Regions from separate parts of the Streptomyces sp. NPDC054765 genome, predicted to be linked through region 2. Evidence: predicted binding sites of a transcription regulator. Region 2 holds the regulator's gene; the other holds the start of a gene.
The links. The regulator HspR, encoded in region 2, represses chaperone genes until heat shock. The targets are predictions, from matches to a motif close to TTGAGNNNNNNNNNCTCAA.
Positions count from the first base shown of each region.

Region 1: a site for HspR is predicted at 2,564-2,582, ahead of lon (endopeptidase La). Genes of this name have one in related genera too.

Region 1 covers NZ_JBSHBP010000011.1:9,485-14,485, forward strand. Annotated here, with positions in the region: gene ACWGJY_RS09915 (lysozyme) at 1-18, shown strand, start outside; gene lon (endopeptidase La) at 94-2,541, opposite strand; gene ACWGJY_RS09925 (pentapeptide repeat-containing protein) at 2,646-3,479, opposite strand; gene ACWGJY_RS09930 (hypothetical protein) at 3,737-4,315, shown strand; gene ACWGJY_RS09935 (rhomboid-like protein) at 4,309-5,001, opposite strand, start outside.
Region 2 covers NZ_JBSHBP010000010.1:66,804-71,804, reverse strand. Annotated here, with positions in the region: gene clpB (ATP-dependent chaperone ClpB) at 1-240, opposite strand, end outside; gene ACWGJY_RS09475 (Uma2 family endonuclease) at 476-1,051, shown strand; gene ACWGJY_RS09470 (pyridoxamine 5'-phosphate oxidase family protein) at 1,114-1,518, shown strand; gene ACWGJY_RS09465 (hypothetical protein) at 2,014-2,418, shown strand; gene ACWGJY_RS09460 (heat shock protein transcriptional repressor HspR) at 2,630-3,082, opposite strand; gene dnaJ (molecular chaperone DnaJ) at 3,084-4,259, opposite strand; gene grpE (nucleotide exchange factor GrpE) at 4,305-4,955, opposite strand; gene dnaK (molecular chaperone DnaK) at 4,952-5,001, opposite strand, start outside.

The DNA.
Region 1 (5,001 bases), on a different contig from region 2:
GCGCTGGCTAACGGCTAGGCGGTGCGAAGTCCCCTCTGGCGCGCGGCGGCCGGCCCGGCCCCTCTTCAGGAGCCGGACCGGCCGCCGCCGCCCTCACGCCGCCACCGGCACCTCCGGCGCGGCTCCGGTCGACGCCGGGGTGAGCGCCAGTTCCAGCACCTGGCGGACGTCCGCGACCGGGTGGACCTCCAGGGATTCGAGGATCTCGGCCGGCACCTCGTCCAGGTCCGGTGCATTGCGCTGGGGAATGACCACGGTGGTGATCCCGGCCCGGTGTGCCGCCAGCAGCTTCTGCTTGACGCCGCCGACCGGCAGCACCCGCCCGGTCAGCGAGACCTCACCGGTCATCGCCACCTCCGGCCGGACCTGCCGGCCCGAGAGCAGCGAGGCCAGAGCCGTCGTCATCGTCACGCCCGCGCTCGGCCCGTCCTTGGGGACGGCGCCCGCCGGTACGTGCAGATGCACTCCGCGCTCCTTCAGGCCGGCGACCGGAAGTTCCAGTTCCGCGCCGTGGGAGCGCAGGAACGACAGTGCGATGTGTGCGGACTCCTTCATGACGTCGCCGAGCTGTCCGGTCAGCTGGAGCCCGGACGCCCCGGTCTCCGGATCGGCGAGTGACGCCTCCACATAGAGCACATCGCCGCCGGCGCCGGTGACCGCGAGGCCGGTGACCACACCGGGCACCGCGGTGCGCCGCCCGGCCGGGTCCTGTGCGGACTCCGGGGTGTGGTGCGGCCGCCCGATCAGCGGGCGCAGCTGGTCCACGCCGACCCTGAACGGCAGCTCCTGCTGACCCAGTTCGTGCTGGGCGGCGACCTTGCGCAGCAGCCTGGCGACCGCACGGTCCAGATTCCGTACGCCCGCCTCGCGGGTGTACTCGCCCGCCAGCTTGCGCAGCGCACCGTCCTCCAAGGTCACCTCGCCGGACTCCAGACCGGCCCGCTCCAGCTGGCGGGGCAGCAGGTGGTCCCGGGCGATGACGACCTTCTCGTCCTCGGTGTAGCCGTCCAGCCGGACCAGCTCCATCCGGTCGAGCAGCGGCTCGGGGATGGCTTCGAGGACATTGGCGGTGGCCAGGAAGACCACATCGCTGAGGTCGAGTTCGACCTCCAGGTAGTGGTCGCGGAAGGTGTGGTTCTGCGCCGGGTCCAGGACCTCCAGGAGGGCGGCGGCCGGGTCGCCGCGGAAGTCGGAGCCCACCTTGTCGATCTCGTCGAGCAGCACCACCGGGTTCATCGACCCGGCCTCCTTGACGGCCCGGACGATCCGGCCGGGCAGCGCGCCGACATACGTCCGGCGGTGGCCGCGGATCTCCGCCTCGTCCCGGACGCCGCCGAGCGCGACCCGGACGAACTTCCGCCCCATGGCCCGCGCGACGGACTCACCGAGCGAGGTCTTGCCGACACCGGGCGGCCCGACGAGCGCCAGCACGGCGCCGCCGCGGCGTCCGCCGATCAGCCCGAGGCCACGCTCGGCCCGGCGCTTGCGGACGGCCAGGTATTCGGTGATCCGCTCCTTGACGTCCTCCAGACCCCAGTGGTCGGCATCCAGGATCTCCTTGGCGCCGGCGATGTCGTAGGCGTCCTCGGTCCGTTCGTTCCACGGCAGTTCCAGGACGGTGTCCAGCCAGGTGCGGATCCAGGAGCCCTCGGGGCTCTGGTCGCTGGACCGCTCCAGCTTGTCGACCTCCTTGAGGGCGGCCTTGCGGACGTCCTCGGGCAGCTCGGCGGCCTCGACCCGGGCGCGGTAGTCCTCGCCCTCGTCCTCCGGGTCGCCGTTGAGTCCGGCGAGTTCCTTGCGGACCGCCTCCAGCTGCCGCCGCAGCAGGAACTCCCGCTGCTGTTTGTCGACACCCTCCTGGACGTCCTTGGCGATGGATTCGGCCACGTCCTGCTCGGCGAGATGCTCGCGCAGCGTCTGGGTGGCGAACTTCAGCCGGGCGACCGGATCGGTGGTCTCCAGCAGCCGGACCTTCTGTTCGATGGTCAGGAACGGTGAGTAGCCGGCGTTGTCGGCCAGCGTCGGGACGTCCTCGATCTGCTGGACGCGGTCGACGACCTGCCAGGCGCCGCGCTTGCGCAGCCAGCTGGTGGCCAGCGCCTTGTACTCCGTGACGAGTTCGGCCACCGCGTCGGGAGAGGGGCCTCCCCTGCTCGAACGGAGTGGAGAGCTTGGGGAAGGCTCGGAGACCTTCTCCTCGACGGTCGTGCCCTCCACCCAGAGAGCGGCGCCGGGCCCGGTCGTCCCGGAACCGATCCGTACCCGGCCCAGCCCCCGGATGAGCGCTCCGGGATCGCCGTCGGACAGCCGTCCGACCTGTTCGATCCGCCCGAGCGTGCCGATGCCGGTGTACGTCCCGTCGACCCGGGGCACAAGCAGCACCCGCGGCTTGTTACCCGGGGTGGCAGCGGCCTGCGCGGCCTCCACCGCGGCCCGGACGTCCGCGTCGGACAGGTCCAAGGGCACCACCATGCCGGGGAGCACGACCTCGTCATCGAGGGGCAGCACGGGCAGGGTGAGCGAGGTGGACGTCGTAGCCATGATCTCCCCTTCGGCAAACAAGTTGAGCTTTTCTCACTCAATGCAGTCGGGCCGGGAGATGTTCCCCCGCAGGCGTTCGCTGTGAGCGATCGCGCGGGGGCGGACTACCAGTGGGCGGGGCGGGACAAGGACCGGGGCAGCTTGGTGGCCGCGTCGCCCTTGGCGGCGTTGAGCTGAGCCTGGGTGAGGAAGAGGGCGCCGGTGAGGTCGGCGCCGCTGAGGTCCGCGTCCCGCAGATCGGCACCGATCAGGTCAGCCGTGCGCAGATCGGCGCCCGTGAGGTCGGCGGCGATCAGGCAGGCCCCGCGGAAGTTGGCGCCCCGCAGGCCGGCGCCCTTGAGGCGGGCTCCCATGAGGTCGGCACCCCGCCGCTCCTTCTTGCGGCCGGGGACCGCGGCCCGTACGAGTTCGCTGGTGCGCAGCAGCAGAGCGTTGACCTCGCCCCGGTGGGCCGGCACATCGAGGCCGGTGAGTTCCTGGGCGCTGCCGCGGGTGAGGCGTTCGGTCTTCTCCCGCGCGGCGCGCAGACCGGCGTGCACCGGGCGGGCCGCCGGCAGGGTCAGCGCCTCGGCCAGGTACCACAGGAGTTCGTGCAGCTGCCGCATGACAGGAAAGACGTCGAACATCTGACGGGCGGTCCCGGGGGCCTGCCGCCAGTCCCGCCCGCCGAAGGTGACCTGGGAGACCTTCTGCCCGGCGCCGAAGCAGTCGAAGACGGTACAGCCGGCGAAGCCGCGCGCCCGGAGGTCGGTGTGGATGCCGCAGCGGAAGTCCGTCCGCAGGTTCGGGCAGGGCCGGCCGGCGTCCTTGCCGATCGCGAAGTCCGCCGAGGCCGCGAACGGCAGCGCGACACAGCAGAGCCCGAAGCAACTGCCGCAGTCGGACTGCAGGCCGGGATCGACGGTGTCCGGAATCGATTGCGTGTGGTCTGGGGACACGGTGCGTGCACTCCTGCGGCCGGCGAGCACCGCACGAGGCCGCGCCCGGAACGAGCCGCCATTCTCCCAGGAGGCAAGGGCCCGCCGCGCCTGGCCGGATTCCTTCGCCGCGGGAGCCCACCGGGTTCCCGGGTGGACATCGTCCACGGCGAGGAGGCCGCAGCGCCGCGCGGCCCGGCCGGCCCGCGCGAAAACGCCTCCCGGCGTGACCCCTCAGGCCGCGTCATGACTGCTACGTTCGCCGCATGTTGCAGCGGATGTCCGGAGTTTTCCTCGGCGCACTCTTCGGGACAGTCTTCGTGGTGGCCAACGCGCACGACCCGCTCGCTCCCGCGATCGGCATCCCCCTGCGGGTGCTCGCGGTGCTCACGTTCGCCGGACTGCTGGCGCTCGCGCTGCGGGCCGGGCGCCTGGAGCAGTCCGCGGCCGGGGACGCCGAGTCCCCTCGAGCGGACTGGTTCCGGGGGAAGTTCGCGTTCGTCGTGGGGGCCGAGGTGGTGCTGCTGATCGGCGGCAATCTCGCGCTGCGGGCGGCGGGCGCCCCCGGGGAGACCGCCGTGGCCTGGATCGCACTGATCGTCGGTCTGCACTTCGTCGCGCTGACCGCGGTCTGGAAGCGGCGCAGCATCGCCGTCCCCGGCGTCGCGCTGACCGCGCTCGGCGCGACCGGACTGGGCATGGCGGCGACCTCCGCCGTGGCATGGGTGCCGTTCGTCAGCGGTGTGCTGTCCGGCCTGGCGCTGCTGGGCGGCTGCACCTACGCCATCGCCCATACGTACCGCTCGACCGTACGGACCGTGGCCCCCGCGGCCCCCGCGGCCCCGGACGCTCAGTAGGTCCGCATGCCGCCCCATGCCGGGTGGCCCAGGTCGCCCAGGAGCGGGGCGGGCCGCAGGCCGCGGGCGCGCCAGCGGCGCAGCAGCGGCCAGCTCGCCACCCCCAGGGTGAGCGAGAGCAGATGGCCCCAGTCCGTCATCGGGTCGGTGTAGGCGAGCAGATCGGTCACGGCCAGATAGCCGACACCCGCCAGCAGCGGCCAACGCAACCAGGGCGGCAGCAGGCCCGCGAGGGCGCCGATGCTGGTCATCACGCCGAAGCTGATGCCGTAGTCGAGGCGGTGCAGCGAGCTCTCCGGCAGCCGGCCGGCGGCGACCGAGAAGGCGACGGGCAGCTCGGTGGCAAGGGTGGCGAGCGCATGCCCGCCGAAGAAGACGGCGGCGGTGCGCAGCCCGCCGATCCGCCGCTCCAGGCCCGTCAGGACGAAGAGAAAGCCGATGGCGTACGCGGAGGTCATACCGCCCGCGATCCACAGGGCGCTGGCGACCAGCACCAGCAGCGGGGCCTGCGCGAGATGGACCACGTCCGTGCTGGAGCCCTGGAGCAGTTCGGAGACCAGTGTCGGGTCGGCGTACTCGGCGAAGAGCGAGGTGGCCACGAGAAGAAGGGCATAGCCGAACGTGAAGGGGGTGCCGGCGGGCGTGGGCAGCAGCCGCAGCAGCCGCCCCTGCGGAGACGTCCGGGG
Region 2 (5,001 bases):
CGCGACCGTCGAGCCCTGCACGCTCGGCAGCGCGGCGAGCTGCCGCTCGGCGCCGTTGCGCAGCACGGCGGCGTCCGCCTCGACGGCGGACAGCAGATCCATGATGTTCTCGTTGTCCTGCCCGGCCAGCAGCGCGAGCAGGAGATGCGCGGACGTCATGTCCGCATGCCCGGCGGTGACCGCCCGCTCGTTGGCGGCGCTCAGCGCCTCCCGGCTCTTGTTGGTCAGCTCGGCGTCCACGTCCTCGCGATCCTCCTCGTAGTCGTTCTGCACGGCCTCGTTGCCCAGTCTGGACCCACCCGGGCAAACCCTGCTCATGCCAACGTGCGATAAGTTGAGTCTATTCCACTCAAGGCGGCTTCGGGAGCGTCACCCGCTCATCCGGAACCCACTCCTGCGGGTGAATTAGGCCGAACGCCCCTTCGCCCTCGAAGCGGTCTTGGAACGCTGGCCTTCGACCACAAGGAGGTGCAGCATGACGGCTATGGCACACGAGCCGATGGCGACGGACCACGAGACCCTCCTGGATTATTTCCTCGCCCTGGAGACCCCCGAGGGCTTCCGGGCCGAGCTGATCGAGGGGGAGATCATCGTGACGCCACCGACCGACGGGAACCACGAGCGTTTCTTCAGCCGGCTGTCCAAGCAGATCCTGACGAAGTCCGCGACGGATATGGATGTCTCCGGCGGCAAGGGACTCCTGCTGCACCCCGGCGACCGGAAGAACCACGTGATTCCCGATGCCACCTTCGCGCCCACGGAACTGGACCTGTTCCTGGACGCCGAGCCCTGGATGCCCAGCGAAGGCGTCGCCCTGGTCATGGAAGTCACGTCGAGCAAGCCGGAGCACGACCGCATCGCCAAGCGGCGCTGCTACGCCCGCGCCGGTATCCCGCTCCACCTGCTCGTGGACCGCAGCAAGGCCACCATCACGATCTTCAGCGATCCCTCCGGTGACGACTACGTAGGGAACAACACCGCCCCCCTCGGCAAGCCCCTCCCCCTCCCCGCCCCCTTCTCCTTCGACCTGGAGACCGCCGACTTCCTCTGAATCCCGGACCCCGGCCCCCGGCCCGGAACCCGGCGCCCGGCCCCGGAACTACCCTTGCCCCCATGGCCCACGACCTCAGCGCCCTCAGCCCGGAGTACCTCGCCTTCTGGGGCGAGTACCAGATGCCGACGCTCACCACGCTGCGTACGGACGGGACACCGCACGTCGTCCCGGTAGGCGTCACCTACGACGCCGGGCAGCGGATCGCGCGGATCATCACCCGCAAGGACAGCGCCAAGGTCAAGAACGTCCTCGCCGCCGGGGCGGACGGCGCCACCGTCGCCGTGTGCCAGGTCGACAAGGGCCGCTGGGCGACCCTGGAGGGCATCGCGCGGGTGCGTACGGACGCCGGGGCGGTGGCCGACGCGGTGAGCCGGTACGCCGAGCGCTACGGCCGGACCCCGGCGCCCAACCCCGATCGCGTCATGATCGAGATCGCGGTGACCAAGGCGATGGGCCGGGCCTGAGAGCCGGGCCGCCGCTTCCCCGTCCCGCGCCGGGCCGCCGCACCTCCGGCCCGTCGCCCCGCCGGCCCCTGGCCTCCTGGCTCCCTGGCCCCCTCGCCCCCTCGCCCCCTCGCCCCCTCGCCCCCTGGCCGAAAACGGACCCTCCCGCTCCGCCGTAGGCCGTCCACCTGGTGTAGTCAGGAGCGACGGGAACCGAACAGCTCCGTGCAAGGACGGGCGGCATCGGGCCTGTCCCCTGCAAAAGACGGCAGCTGGAGGCCGCATGGCGTCGGCAGTGCACATCGTGACCACCGTTCCTCGCCGTCCGCCCCCCGCCCGTCCGCACCCGCACGCCGAGCTCTGCCCGCGCTGCGGCGGCCGGCTGGCCGTCAACCAGGACGGCTGGAAGATCTGCCACGCCTGCGGATACGCTTCGCCGCCCGGTACAGCCCCTCCTCCACGGGCCACCCGCGGGGGTATCGTCGCCCCCACAGTCGCCACGCCCCGGAGGGCACGATGAACTCGGTCCGAGTGACGGCGATCGCCTGCCTGATGCCGCTGTCCGAGCTGGACGAGGATCCGTTCCTGGTAGATGACCGGAGCCAGCACGACATGTGCACACAGTGGGCGGCTGCCCGTGACTACCGCCTGACCTGCCGGCTCAGCCTGCACCACCTGCGGGCCGACCACGGCGCGCTGTGGCGCGATGTCGAAGAGGGCCTGGTGGATGTGTTCGTGGCGCCCAACCGCCGGGCGCTGGAGAACGCCATCGACGGCACCGCCGAGTTCACCGCACGGTGCGCCGCGGCCGGGGTGCGCCTGGAGACCGCCGACCTCGACGAGCCGGTTTACACCCTGGCGATGAAGTCGCATGTGCACCGCCGGCTGTCGATGCCGACGGCCGGGTACAACGGCTGCTGAGCGGGCGCGGCCCGGGACGACGCACGCACGCACGCACGCACGCACGCACGCAGCACCAGCACCAGCACCAGCACCAGCACCAGCACCAGCACCAGCACCAGGAATGTACCGGGAAGCCCCGGGAGACACCGCGCACAGACGCGACAAGGGCCGGGTTTCCCCGGCCCTTTGCCACCTCACACACCGGGTGCTCGCGCCCCGGCCGGCCGGATCATTCCGGCCGCTTGGGGCGCCACACCACCAGCGCGCTGGTCTGCTGCACATCCTGATACGGCACCAGATCGCGCCGGTAGGAGGCGTGTACCGCCGCCTCCCGCTGCTGCATCGCGCTGGCCGCGCCCTCCAGGGCGCCCTGCAGCTCGACGACCCGCTGCTGCAGGGCCGCGACCTGGTTCTCCAGCTCGATGATGCGCTTGATGCCGGCGAGGTTGATGCCCTCGTCCTGGGACAACTGCTGCACCGTACGGAGCAGTTCGATGTCCCGGGCCGAATAGCGGCGGCCCCGCCCGGCCGTACGGTCGGGCGAGACCAGCCCCAGCCGGTCGTACTGGCGAAGGGTCTGCGGATGCAGGCCGGAGAGCTGAGCCGCGACGGAGATGACATATACCGGCGACTCTTCGGTCAGTTCATAGGGGTTACGACGCTGCCCGCCCCGGCTGTCCATCTCATGCTCCCTTCGCGGCCTGGAACAGCTCTGCCCGCGGGTCGGGGCCCGCGGTCGCCTCGCGATAGGACTCCAGCGACTCCTTCGCCTTGTCGCTGAGGTCGCCGGGGACCAGCACCTCTATGGTGACCAGCAGATCACCGCGGGTGCCGTCCTTACGGGTGGCGCCCTTGCCCCGGGCCCGCATCGTGCGCCCGTTGGGGGTGCCGGCCGGCAGCTTCAGCGTCACCGGCGGACCGCCCAGGGTCGGCACCTTCACCTCGCCACCGAGCGCGGCCTCCGGGAAGGTGACCGGCACCGTGACGGTGAGGTTGTCGCCCTTGCGGCCGAAGACCGGATGGGCGTCGACATGCACGACCACATACAGATCGCCGGCCGGGCCGCCCTGCTCGCCCGGGGCGCCCTTGCCGCGCAGCCGGATGCGCTGCCCGTCGGAGACGCCCGCGGGGATACGGACCTGCATCGTGCGGGCACTGGTCGCCCGGCCGCTGCCCTTGCAGACCTCGCAGGGATCCTGGGCGATCAGGCCCCGGCCCTTGCAGTCGGCGCACGGGTCGGTGAGCGAGAAGCCGCCGCCCGCGCCCCGGCTGACCTGGCCGGTGCCGACACACGTCGGGCAGACCCGGGGCGTACCGTTTTTGTCGCCGGTGCCCGAACACGCCTTGCACGGCGCCTGGCTGGACATCCGCAGCGGGACCGTGGCCCCGTCGACCGCCTCGGTGAAGCTGAGCGTCACCTCGGACTCGATGTCCTGGCCGCGGCGCGCGTGGGTACGCGTACCGGCGCCGCCGCGGTTGAACAGACCGCCGAAGACGTCCCCGAGCCCGCCGCCGAAGCCGCCGCCCCCGCCACTCTGACCGGGCGTGCCCCCGAAGAGGTCACCCAGGTCGAAGTTGAAGGAGCCGCCGCCACCGGCGGGACCCGGCCGGTAGCCGCCGTTGCCGAACAGCGCACGCGCCTCGTCGTACTCCTTGCGGCGCTTGCTGTCGCCCAGGATGTCGTTGGCCTCGGAGATCTCCTTGAAGCGCTCCTCAGCCTTGGCGTCACCCTTGTTGGCGTCCGGGTGGAACTCGCGGGCGAGCTTGCGGTACGACTTCTTGATCTCCGCTTCGGTGGCGTCCTTCGGGACGCCGAGGACCTTGTAGTAGTCCTTCTCGACGAAGTCCTTGGTGCTCATCCCCGACGTCCCTCCTCCCGCACGGATGCTCTTGCTGTCCTCGCGTCAGCCCTCGTCCGGGCCACCGCTCTCCTCGTCCGAAGCCTTGGTGTCCTCGTCGGAGGCGGACTTGGCGCTCTGCGCGCCCGGCTGCGGCTCGGCGACGGCGACCCGCGCGGGGCGGATCGTTCGCTCACCGATGCGATACCCGGGCTGCAGGATCGCCACGCACGTCGTCTCGGTGACATCCGGTGCGTACGAATGCATCAGCGCTTCGTGGATCGTCGGGTCGAAGGGCTCGCCCTCCTTGCCGAACTGCTGCAGACCCAGCTTGGCGACCACGGTCTCCAGCGATTCGGCCACCGACTTGAAGCCGCCGACCAGTTCGCCGTGCTCGCGGGCACGGCCGACGTCGTCGAGGGTGGGAAGGAGCTCGGACAGGAGGTTCGCCGCGGCGATCTCCTTGACCGTGATCCGGTCCCGTTCCACCCGACGGCGGTAGTTCTGGTACTCCGCCTGGAGCCGCTGGAGGTCTGTCGTGCGCTCGTTGAGCGCCGTACGCACCTGGTCCAGCTGCGCCTGGAGCGCTACGTCCGGTACGTCCCCGGCCGGGGCCGAGCCCGCCTTGTCGGCGGACTCGGCCTGCGCCGCGTCTTCGGGAGCGGCGTCGGAAGGGACGTCGGGCTTCTCGTCGAAGCCCGGGGTCTCCTCCGTCACGCGGCACCATCCTTCTTCGGCTTCTCGTCGTCGACGATCTCGGCGT